DNA from 2 places in the Paenibacillus albicereus genome. Region 1 is predicted to be linked to the other one. Evidence: riboswitches for the same ligand, from Rfam matches in the RefSeq annotation. Region 1 holds a riboswitch; the other holds the start of a gene.
What was found. Region 1 has a riboswitch for FMN ahead of HGI30_RS11505 (DMT family transporter). Riboswitches for the same ligand answer to the same signal wherever they lie in the genome.

Region 1 (5,354 bases):
CCGGCGGCGAGCAGCGGCAGCTGCACGTTCTCCTCCGCGCTCAGCACCGGCACGAGATGATACGCCTGGAATACGAAGCCCATGCGCTTCAGCCGCAGTGCCGCGAGCTCCTTCTCGCGCCGCCGGTGGACCGCCTCGTCCCCGATCCAGATTTCCCCGCCGTCGGCCGGCTCGAGGCCGCCCAGCACATGCAGCAGCGTCGACTTGCCGCAGCCGGACGGTCCCGTCACCGCCGCCATCTCTCCTTTGCCCAGCGTCAATCCGACCTCGCGGAGCGCTCGCGTCGCTTCGTTCCCGGTTCCATAGGTCTTGCTCAGTTGGCTCGCTCTCAACATCGACTGCCGTCTCCTTTCGCATCCCGCGCTTTCGGGGATGCCTTCACCTTAGCAGGCCGGGATGCAGTCTTCGCCGAGATGATGTGCAGAACCCGTGCAGGCGTCCCAGGTCCGGATGCCCGAAGCTCACTCGCGAAACAGCGGGAGACGCGCCGTGAATGCCGCTCCCTCGCCGACGCGGCTCTCCACCTCGACCGAGCCGTCATGCGCCTGGGCGATGCCCCGGACGACAGCCAGGCCGAGACCCAGGCCGCGCGGCGCAGGGCTCCCGTCGGCGTACGTCGGCTTGCGGTAGTAGCGCTGAAACAGCTGCTCCGCTTCCTCCGGCTCGAACCCCCAGCCGTCGTCGCGGACGCGCAGCACGAGCTCCGCTCCGCTGGCGGAAGCGCTGACCGTCACGCGGCTGCGGGCATGGCGGATCGCGTTGCCGAGCAGGTTGAGCAGCAGCTGCGAGAATCGCTTCTCGTCTCCGTACAGCAGCAGCTTGACGTCGAGCTCGGCGACGAGCTCGACGCCCCGATCGTCGGCTTCCGGCTGCAGCAGCTCGATCGCCGACGCCGCTGCGGCCGCCGGCTCGAACCATTCCTTCTCGATCCGCAGGCGACCGCTCTCGGACAAGCTCAAATCCTGCAGATCCTGCACGAGCCGGCTCATCGCGGCGGCTTGCTCGGACAGCACGGCCAGCCGCTCGGGCGGAAGGGGGCGCTGCTCGTACAGCGCATTGTCCAGGGAAGCGCGGATGACGGCGAGCGGCGAGCGCAGCTCATGCGCGACCTCAGCGACCATCAGGCGCCGAGTCGTCCGCAGCTGACGAATCATCCCGGCGCCGCGCCGGAGCGCGTCCGCCATCAATTGCTCCTCGAGCGTGGCGGGACTGCGGTCCGGCCCAGGCGCTGCGCTCGCCGCCTCCGGGCCTTCTTCCTCCCGCTCCGGCCCCTCCGCCAGCTTGCCGGCCTGGACAATCCACGCCGACACGCGCCGACGCCAGCGCCGCCGCTCCAGCCACGCCCCGCCTGCCGCCAGCGCCGCCGCTCCCGCTCCGGCCAGCAGGCAGCGCGCCAGCTCGGCGGCTCCCGCATCCTGATCGGAGCCGGGCCACAGCGCCGCGAGCAGCGCCGCCGCTGCCCCGCCTGCTAGCGGCAGCGCCGCAGCGGCTGCGATCCGCTTGATCCGATCCGCGGCGGCAGGGGCGCTCATCGGCCTCCTCCTGCATCCGGATTGAATTTATAGCCGACCCCATAGACAGTCAGCACGAAGCGCGGGTCGGCCGGATCGTCGCCGAGCTTGCGCCGCAGGTTGCGGATATGGCTGTCGATCGTCCGCTCATAGCCCGCAAAGGCGTCGCCGAGCGCCTCCTCCAGCAGATGCGTGCGCGTGAATACGCGCCCCGGCCGCGAAGCGAGCCGCAGCAGCAGGGCGAACTCGGTCCGAGTCAGGTCGAGCGCGCGTCCCTCGAGCTCCGCCTCATGCGACTGCGGGCGGATCGTCAGCGCCCCTCGCTCCAGGACCGCAGCCTCCTCGTCCGCGGCATGCTGACCGCTTGCGCCTACCGCCTGCCTCCCCGTCCGCCTGAGCACCGCCTTCATGCGGGCGTGCAGCTCGCGCAGGCTGAACGGCTTTTGGATGAAATCATCCGCGCCGAGCTCCAGCGCGAGCACGCGGTCGAACTCGTCTCCTTTGGCCGTCACCATGAGCAGCGGCAGCTGCCAGCTGCGGTCGTTGAGCCGACATAGGTCCAGCCCCGTCCTGCCGCCTTCGAGCGTCCAGTCGACGAGCAGCAGGTCGGGCTTTTCCCGCCCGATGAGCGCCTCCGCCACCTCCGCCGATGCCGCTCCCGCCACTTCCCAGCCCTCCTGCCGCAAGAAACGCGCTCCCTCCTCCAGCAGCTCCCGCTCATCCTCGACCCACACGACCTTCATCCCGCATCCCCCCGTACCGTTCGTTGCGATGATTCGCCTTGGCTCCCTATTATATCGATCTCCGCTCCGCACGGACAAGCTCCCCGCCCGGCTCGGCTTCCGGAAGAGCGTTCAGCCGCTTTTGCCCGGACGCGCCAAAAAGGACGCGGCGAACCGAAGTTCGCAAGCGTCCTTTTTGGGCATGCAAGGAGCCGCCGGCTGACGCGGCGCGCCGCGTCAGCCGGGCTAGCGGGCTCGTCCGGACCGATCAGCCGACCTGGAACTCGTTGCGCTTGATGATGTGGATGTCGTCGCCGGAATAAATATGAATGTAGATCACGTACTTGCCCGGAGCGGGGAACTCGTGCTCCACCTCGAATTCCTTGTCCGACTTCTGCGTCGAGGTAAGCAGCACCGGAAGCTCCTGCTCCGTCTCCTCGCGGATGTCGAAGTCGATCTTGAGATCGTCCTTCTGCAAGAGCTCCTCAATGCCTTCGATCTCCACCGTCAGCTTGAGCGGCGTGGCGGCGACCGCTGCCGGCTCGCTCGTGATGCGCGCCTCGATGGCGGACTCGTCCACGCCGCCGCTGCGCGAGGAACAGCCGACAACTGCGAGCAGCAGCGCGGCCATAAGAATCAGTCCGAATTTCTTCACGTCGTTCAGCCTCCTTGGCGTCTTCCCTATCCTTTCCCATTATACCCGCTTGTCCCGGCTTTGGCTCCGCCGAACCATGAACTTTTCTTGTCGAGCGCTGCCGAATTGTGCTACAATTCGGTCTAACTGAATCTGAACCTTCGGGGCAGGGTGGAATTCCCTACCGGCGGTGACGGCGCCTGCATGGCGCCGAAGCCCGCGACTCCCGCTGCCGCTTCGCGGCGGCGGGACTGACTTGGTGCGAGTCCAAGGCCGACGGTATAGTCCGGATGAGAGAAGGTCAAACCCTGCTTGGCGCCATTTGGCGGCAGGCGGGTTCTTCATGCCCCCGTCCTGATCCTTCAGGCGGGGGCATGCTGCTTCTAACGAGGTTCAATTCAAATTCCGTTTCATGGGGGTTTTTGAATTGAGTACGACCGCTGCCGCATCGAGTCCGCTTCAAGCGGACCGCGGCGGACTGCTTTCCCGCGGGCGTGGCATCTGGTATGTCGCGCTCGGAGCGACGCTCTGGGGAGTCGATCCGCTGTTCCGCATCCTGCTTCTCCAGCACTTCACGTCCGCGCAGATCGTCTTTCTCGAGCATCTGCTGCTGGCGCTGTATTCCGTTCCCGTCCTGATCCATTATCGTCATCAGCTGTCCGGCAAGCTGACGCTCGGCATCGTCGGCGCGATGCTGTTCATCTCCTGGGGAGGCTCGGCGATCGCCACCGTCCTGTTCACCGCGGCGTTCAGCTACGGCAACTTCAACGCCGTCCTGCTGCTGCAGAAGCTTCAGCCTCTGTTCGCCATCGTGCTCGCCCGAATCGTGCTCCGCGAAGCTCTCCCGCGCCGATTCGGCTGGTTCCTGCTGCTGGCGCTGGCCGGCACCTACCTGCTCACGTTCGGCTTCGCCTCGCCGGCGCTCGGCCTGCATGACCTGGCTACGCTGGGCTGCCTGCTCTCCATCGGAGCGGCGGCGCTGTGGGGCGGCTCCACCGTCATGGGCAAGTACCTGCTCACCAAGGGCATGGGCTTCCACTTCGTGACGGCGCTGCGCTTCCTGCTCGCCATCCCGCTGCTCGGCCTGCTCGTCCTCGCCGCAGGCGACGGCTGGCAGGCGATCGGCGGCGGCGGCGCAGCGGCGCTCGTGCTCGTGAACCTGCTGTTCCAGGCGTTCATTCCGGGCCTGCTGAGCATGCTTCTCTATTACAAGGGGCTGTCCGGCACCAAAGCCTCGCTCGCCACGCTGGCGGAGCTGGCCTTTCCCGCCGTCGGCGTGCTCATCAACTGGATCGTCTTCGACGAGGCGCTCACCGCCGGCCAAGTCGCCGGCTTCGTCCTCATCTGGACCGTGCTCGTGCTGCTGAGCCGCAGCGCAGCCCGCTCCCCTCAGCCCGCCGCTCCCGCGAGCTGACTCTCCCTTCGCCCATGACGCCAAAAGGACGGCTGCCCGGATCATCCCCTTCGGAGGATCCGGTCAACCGTCCTTTTTTGCCGCTCTAGGCTCTCGCCTGATCGGCGCGCATGAACCGAGATTCGTCGAAGCATCCGTCCAGCCCCGGCTCCGTGCCCTCCGCGGCCAGCAGCGCCAGCTGCAGCTCGCCCCCGTCGCCGGGCAGGCTGATACGGCGCCCGGCGTTCATGACCCGGTGCCAGGGCAAGCCGCGGGACTCGCCCATGCTGTGCAGCACCCGCACGACTTGCCGGGCCGCGCGTGGCTGTCCGGCTGCCGCCGCCACCGCGCCGTATGTCATCAGCTTCCCCTCGGGGATGGAACGAACGACTTCGACGATGCTTGCCGTGAACGGCGTCATCGCCCTCGCCTCCTTCTTCCCGACACGATCAGGCGTTTTCGGCCTCGCCCGCATGGGCGGCGCAGAACGCCGCCGCCTCCGCCAGCTCGTCCTCCTCCAGCTCGAAGTCGAGCAGCTGGTCGGTGCCGCGCTCGCGGATCTCGTGCGAGACGACGCGGCCTTCCCCGCCTGGCGCGAGCGCATAGACGACGCGCACGTACAGGCCCGCCGGCCGGTAAAGCTCGTCCTCCTCGTCGACCTCGATCAGCAGCGTGAACTCGTACCGCTCGCCGTTCAGGATGCCGAACGGATCCTTGAGCTTATCGACCGTGTATTCGCTGATTTCCAAAAGCTCCAGCTCCATCAGATTCCCTCCTCTCCTCGAAGCGTGCCCTCCGGCACGAGCTCCAGCACCGCTTGCCGCACGGCCGGCTCGTCCAGCCGGTCCGACATCACGACGATCTCGCCGCGGTCCTCGCGCGTCCGGATGAGCCGTCCGAATCCTTGCCGCAGCCGCAGCTGCATGAACGGCTTCTCCACCTCGGCGAAAGCGTCCTGCGCTTCCGACCGCCGGGCGTTGTAGACCGGATCGGCGGGCGGCCACGGCAGCTCCCAGACGACGACGAGCGACAGCGAAGGCCCCGGTATGTCCAGTCCTTCCCACAGCGTCGCGGCGGCCAGCACGCTTTCCTCG
Region 2 (5,354 bases), 360 kb from region 1:
ACGCCATCGCCGCCTCCAAGGGCCGCAAGGCGAACATCCTGCTGCGCATCACGCCGGGCGTCGAGGCGCACACGCATGACTACATCTCGACCGGACAGCAGGATTCCAAGTTCGGCTTCGACCTCGCCGGCGGCGCCGCGTTCGAGGCGGTGCGCCAGGCGCTCGGCCTGGAGCATCTCGTGCTGCTCGGCGTGCACTCGCATATCGGCTCCCAGATTTTCGAGGTCGAAGGCTTCCGCATGGCGGCAGCCAAGGTCGCGGAGTTCGCCGTCGACGTCAAGGCCAAGCTCGGCCAGACGTTCCGCGTCATCAACCTGGGCGGCGGCTTCGGCATCCGCTATACGTCCGAGGACAGCCCGCTTCCGGTGCGCGACTATATCGGCGCGATTACGGACGCGATCCGCACCAACTTCACCGACGCCGGCTATCCGCTTCCGGAGATCTGGGTCGAGCCGGGCCGCAGCATCGTCGGCGACGCCGGCACGACGCTGTACACCGTCGGGACGAGCAAGGACATTCCGGGCGTCCGCAAGTACGTCGCCGTCGACGGCGGCATGACGGACAACCCGCGCCCGGCGCTCTACGAGTCCAAGTACGAGGCCGTGCTGGCCAACCGCGCCGCCGAGCCGGCCGTCGAGACGGTGTCCGTCGCCGGCAAGTGCTGCGAGAGCGGGGACATGCTCATCTGGGACCTGGAGCTGCCCAAGGCCGAGACGGGCGATCTGCTCGCGGTGTTCTGCACCGGCGCGTACAACTACGCGATGGCGTCCAACTACAACCGCATCCGCCGTCCGGCTGTCGTGCTGGTCAAGGACGGTCAGGCCGACGTCGCGGTGAAGCGCGAGTCGCTCGAGGACATCTCGCGCAACGACGTGCTGCCGGAACGTCTGCGCAAGGTCGAAGTCCAGCCGTAAGCCGCTTCAAGCGGGCCTCCCTCGGGAGGCCCGCTTTGCGTTGGCGGCTGGCTCTAGTGTATGATAGATGCGTACATAGCTTTTATTTTGGAAAGGCAGGAGTGATGCGAAGTGGCAAAACAAGCGAAAATCACGCTCGAAAACGGCGGCGAGGTCTTGCTGGACCTGTTCGAGAAGGACGCGCCGAATACGGTGGCGAACTTCGAAAAGCTGGCGAACGAAGGCTTCTATAACGGACTCGCGTTCCACCGCGTCATCCCGGGCTTCGTCGCGCAAGGCGGCTGCCCGAACGGCACCGGCACCGGCGGACCGGGCTACACGATCGACTGCGAGATCAACCCGAACAAGCATGAGCGCGGCTCGCTCGCGATGGCTCATGCCGGACGGAATACCGGCGGCAGCCAGTTCTACATCTGCTACCAGCCGCAGCCGCATCTTGACGGCGGACATACCGTCTTCGGCAAGGTCACCAAAGGCATGGAATACGTCGATGCGTTCAAAGGCCGCGACAAGATGGCCAAAGTCGAAATCGTCGAAGCTTGATCGTGCGGATGAGAAGGCTCTCGCTTGAGAGCCTTCTTGTTCTTTAATTCCGACCTTCCCGCTTGCTTTTTAGGCAACGGGCAAGTAAGATGAGATTCAAAGCGAACCTTCGGGGACGGGTGCAATTCCCGAACCGGCGGTGATCCGTTCCTACGCGTCTTCGGCATGCGCCGCGGCTCGCCGGGATCGGTCAGTCCGTGACCCGCATGCACTCCCGCGCTGCCCTCCATCCGAGGATGCGTGGAGAGCGCATGCGGCTGACCTGGTGCGATTCCGGGACCGACAGTATAGTCTGGATGGGAGAAGGCTCGCTGCAAGACAGGCACGCATAGAGGAAGCTCCTCCGCTCGATGGAGGAGTCTGTTCAAGTCCGCCGCTTTGGCTGCAGGATGGAATTCGGCGCACGTGCGCCGGATCTGCCGTAGGCCCGGGCCGGTCGGTCTGTTCCCGCATTTCCGAGCGGCTTATTTGCCGTCCGGAAGCTCCGGGCTCTTGCAGCTGTCTCGCGGCGACGATCCGATTACCCGTCACCCCCGAAGGGCGCCACAGGCGTCAATCGGGGGTGTTTTTGCATTGAGGGAAACGATCGATGATCGATTTTACATGGAGCTTGCGCTCGGCATGGCGGCCAAGACGGCCGGCCAGACCGGAATCAACCCGGCCGTCGGCTGCGTCGTCGTCAAGGACGGCCGCATCGTCGGCCTCGGCGCCCATCTCAAGCGGGGCGAGGGGCATGCGGAGGTGCATGCGCTGGCCATGGCGGGAGAAGAAGCTCGGGGAGCGACGGCCTACGTCACGCTGGAGCCGTGCAGCCATTACGGCCGCACGCCGCCTTGCAGCGATCGCTTGATCGCCGCCGGCATCGCCCGCGTCGTCGTCGCCGAGCTCGATCCGAATCCGCTCGTCTCGGGCACCGGCATGGCCAAGCTGCAGGCGGCCGGCATCGAGACGGAGGCGGGCGTCATGGAAGCAGAGGCTCGGCGGCGAAGCGAGCCGTTCCGCAAGTTCATCACGACCCGGCTGCCGTACGTCACGCTCAAGACGGCCTCCACGCTGGACGGCCGCATCGCGACCGCGAGCGGCGACAGCCGCTGGGTGACCGGGCCGGAGGCGCGAGCGGCCGTGCATGCGATGCGCCATCGCCATATGGGCATCCTGGTCGGCATCGGCACCGTGCTGGCGGACGATCCGAGCCTGACGACGCGTCTGGACGTGCCGGGCTTGCATCCGGTCCGGATCGTCGCCGATTCGGCCTTGCGGCTGCCGCTGGATTCGAAGCTCGTTCGCGACGGAGCCGCGCCGACGATCGCGCTGGCGTCTGGAGCCGCCGACGAAGGCCGGGCCGAGGCGCTGAGGGCGGCCGGCGTCGAGGTCATCCGCTGCGGCATTGGAGCCTCTGTGGAGCTGCAGGAAGCGATGCGGCTGCTCGGCGAACGCGAGATCGGCTCCATCCTGCTCGAAGGCGGCGGGCGTCTGAACGGCTCGATGCTGGCGGCGGGGCTGGTAGACCGGATCTGCGTGTTCCTGGCGCCCAAGATCATCGGCGGAGAGGATGCCCCCTCGTCGTTCCGCTTCGCCGGCTTCGAGCGGATGGCGGACGCGATCGAGCTGGACGACGTCGAGGTAGAGCGGTACGGACGCGATGTTTGCATCAGCGGCAAGCCTGCCGCCGGGGGAGGGATCGGCTGACATGTTCACGGGGTTGATTGAAGAAATCGGGGAGCTGCGCGGCGTCGCTCGAAAAGGCGAGGCGCTCGTGCTCCGCATCGGAGCCGCCAGCGTGCTGGAGGGCGTCCGGCTGGGCGACAGCATCGCCGTCAACGGCGTCTGCCTGACGGTCACCGGCTGGAGCTCGGACAGCTTTGAGGCCGACGTCATGCCGGAGACGTACCGGCATACGAATCTCGGCGAACTGCCCGCGGGCAGCCCGCTCAACCTGGAGCGGGCGATGCGGGCGGACGGCCGCTTCGGCGGCCACATCGTCCAAGGCCATGTGGACGGCATCGGGCGGATCGCGGAGCGCAGGGCGTACGCCAACGCGGTGCTGTTCACGATCCGGCTGGAGGACGAGGGCTTGCGCCGCTACATCATCCCGCGCGGCTCGATCGCGGTGGACGGCGTCAGCCTGACGGTGACGGAGGCGGGGGAGGGGGTATTTTCCGTGTCGATCATTCCGCATACGCTGGCCGAGACCGTGCTGCAGCGCAAGCACCCGGGCGCGACCGTCAATCTCGAATGCGACGTGCTCGGCAAATATGTCGACCATTTGCTGCGGTTCGGCGGACGGGCGGAAAGCGCCGATTCCGGCAAGCCGGGACGCGCGGCCGGCGGTTCGCTTAGCGCGGCCTTCCTGGCGGAGAACGGATTCGCATGAGACAAGGGAACGAAGGAGGAGACAGCATGGAACGATTCGATCATCAAGACGCCAGCGAGCCGTTCGATACGATCGAAGACGCCGTCCAGGATTTGCTGGCCGGCAAGCCGGTCATCGTCGTCGACGACGAGGATCGCGAGAACGAAGGCGATCTCATCGCGCTCGCCGACACGATTTCGCCGGCCGTCATCAATTTCATGATTACCGAGGCGCGGGGGCTCGTCTGCGTGCCGATCGCGGCGGATCGCGCCCGGGAGCTCGACCTGCCGCCGATGGTCGCCCGCAATACGGATTATCACGGCACGGCGTTCACGGTGTCCGTCGACCATATCCGCACGACGACCGGCATCTCCGCGCATGAGCGCGCCGAGACGGTGCGGGCGCTCGTCGACGGCGCGGCACGGGCCGACGATTTCCGCCGGCCGGGCCATATCTTTCCGCTGATCGCCAAGGACGGCGGCGTGCTGCGGCGAGCCGGCCATACGGAGGCGGCGATCGATCTGGCCAAGCTGTGCGGCGCCAAGCCGGGTGGGGTCATCTGCGAGATCATCCGCGAGGACGGCACGATGGCGCGCCTCCCGGACCTGGTGGATTTCAAGCGCAAGCACGGCCTCAAGCTGATTACGATCCAGTCGCTGATCGAGCATCGCAATCGCCGCGAGCAGCTGGTGGAGCGGGTCGTCGAAGTGAACATGCCGACCGATTTCGGCGTCTTCCGCGCGGTCGCCTATACGAACGAGGTCGACGGCAAGGAGCATGTCGCTTTTGTCAAAGGAGAGATCGACCCGGAGCAGCCGACGCTCGTGCGGGTGCACTCGGAATGCCTGACCGGAGATGTGTTCCACTCCCGGCGCTGCGACTGCGGCCCGCAGCTGGCGGCGGCGCTGCGGCAGATCGAGGAGGCGGGCAGCGGGGTGCTGCTCTACATGCGGCAGGAGGGGCGCGGCATAGGCCTCATCAACAAGCTCAAGGCGTATCAGCTCCAAGAGCAGGGACTCGATACGGTAGAAGCCAACCTGAAGCTCGGGTTCGGTCCCGATCTGCGGGAATACGGCATCGGAGCGCAGATTCTGCGCGATCTCGGCGTGCGCCGGATGCGGCTCATGACCAACAATCCGCGCAAGATCCGCGGCCTCGAGGGCTACGGGCTGAGCGTGGCCGAACGGGTTCCGATCCAGATGGAGCGCAACGAGAGCAACACGAATTACTTGAATACGAAAAAAACGAAGCTCGGCCATCTGTTGGAGTTTGAAATTTAAGCCGAATAAATTAAAATAGAAGGATGGGTTCAAAAACATGACGAAATATTACGAAGGACATCTGGTATCGCAAGGGCTGAAATACGGCGTCGTCGTCGGCCGCTTCAATGAGTTCATCACCGGCAAGCTGCTGAGCGGCGCCCTGGACGCATTCAAGCGCCACGGCGCAAGCGAGGACGAGGTGGAGGTCGCCTGGGTGCCGGGCGCGTTCGAGATTCCGCTGATCGCCCAGAAGATGGCGGAGAGCGGCAAGTATGACGCCGT

Region 2: another riboswitch for FMN. It lies ahead of ribD (bifunctional diaminohydroxyphosphoribosylaminopyrimidine deaminase/5-amino-6-(5-phosphoribosylamino)uracil reductase RibD); the one in region 1 lies ahead of HGI30_RS11505 (DMT family transporter).

What each region holds. Positions count from the first base shown of each region.
Region 1 is NZ_CP051428.1:2,608,358-2,613,711, forward strand. It holds gene HGI30_RS11485 (ABC transporter ATP-binding protein) at 1-335, opposite strand, end outside; gene HGI30_RS11490 (sensor histidine kinase) at 462-1,532, opposite strand; gene HGI30_RS11495 (response regulator transcription factor) at 1,529-2,254, opposite strand; gene HGI30_RS11500 (hypothetical protein) at 2,502-2,888, opposite strand; FMN riboswitch at 3,021-3,173, shown strand; gene HGI30_RS11505 (DMT family transporter) at 3,346-4,281, shown strand; gene HGI30_RS11510 (MGMT family protein) at 4,367-4,681, opposite strand; gene HGI30_RS11515 (DUF6509 family protein) at 4,710-5,024, opposite strand; gene HGI30_RS11520 (ATP-dependent DNA helicase) at 5,024-5,354, opposite strand, start outside.
Region 2 is NZ_CP051428.1:2,253,298-2,258,651, forward strand. It holds gene lysA (diaminopimelate decarboxylase) at 1-914, shown strand, start outside; gene HGI30_RS09835 (peptidylprolyl isomerase) at 1,026-1,457, shown strand; FMN riboswitch at 1,559-1,769, shown strand; gene ribD (bifunctional diaminohydroxyphosphoribosylaminopyrimidine deaminase/5-amino-6-(5-phosphoribosylamino)uracil reductase RibD) at 2,031-3,146, shown strand; gene ribE (riboflavin synthase) at 3,148-3,831, shown strand; gene HGI30_RS09850 (bifunctional 3,4-dihydroxy-2-butanone-4-phosphate synthase/GTP cyclohydrolase II) at 3,858-5,090, shown strand; gene ribH (6,7-dimethyl-8-ribityllumazine synthase) at 5,128-5,354, shown strand, end outside.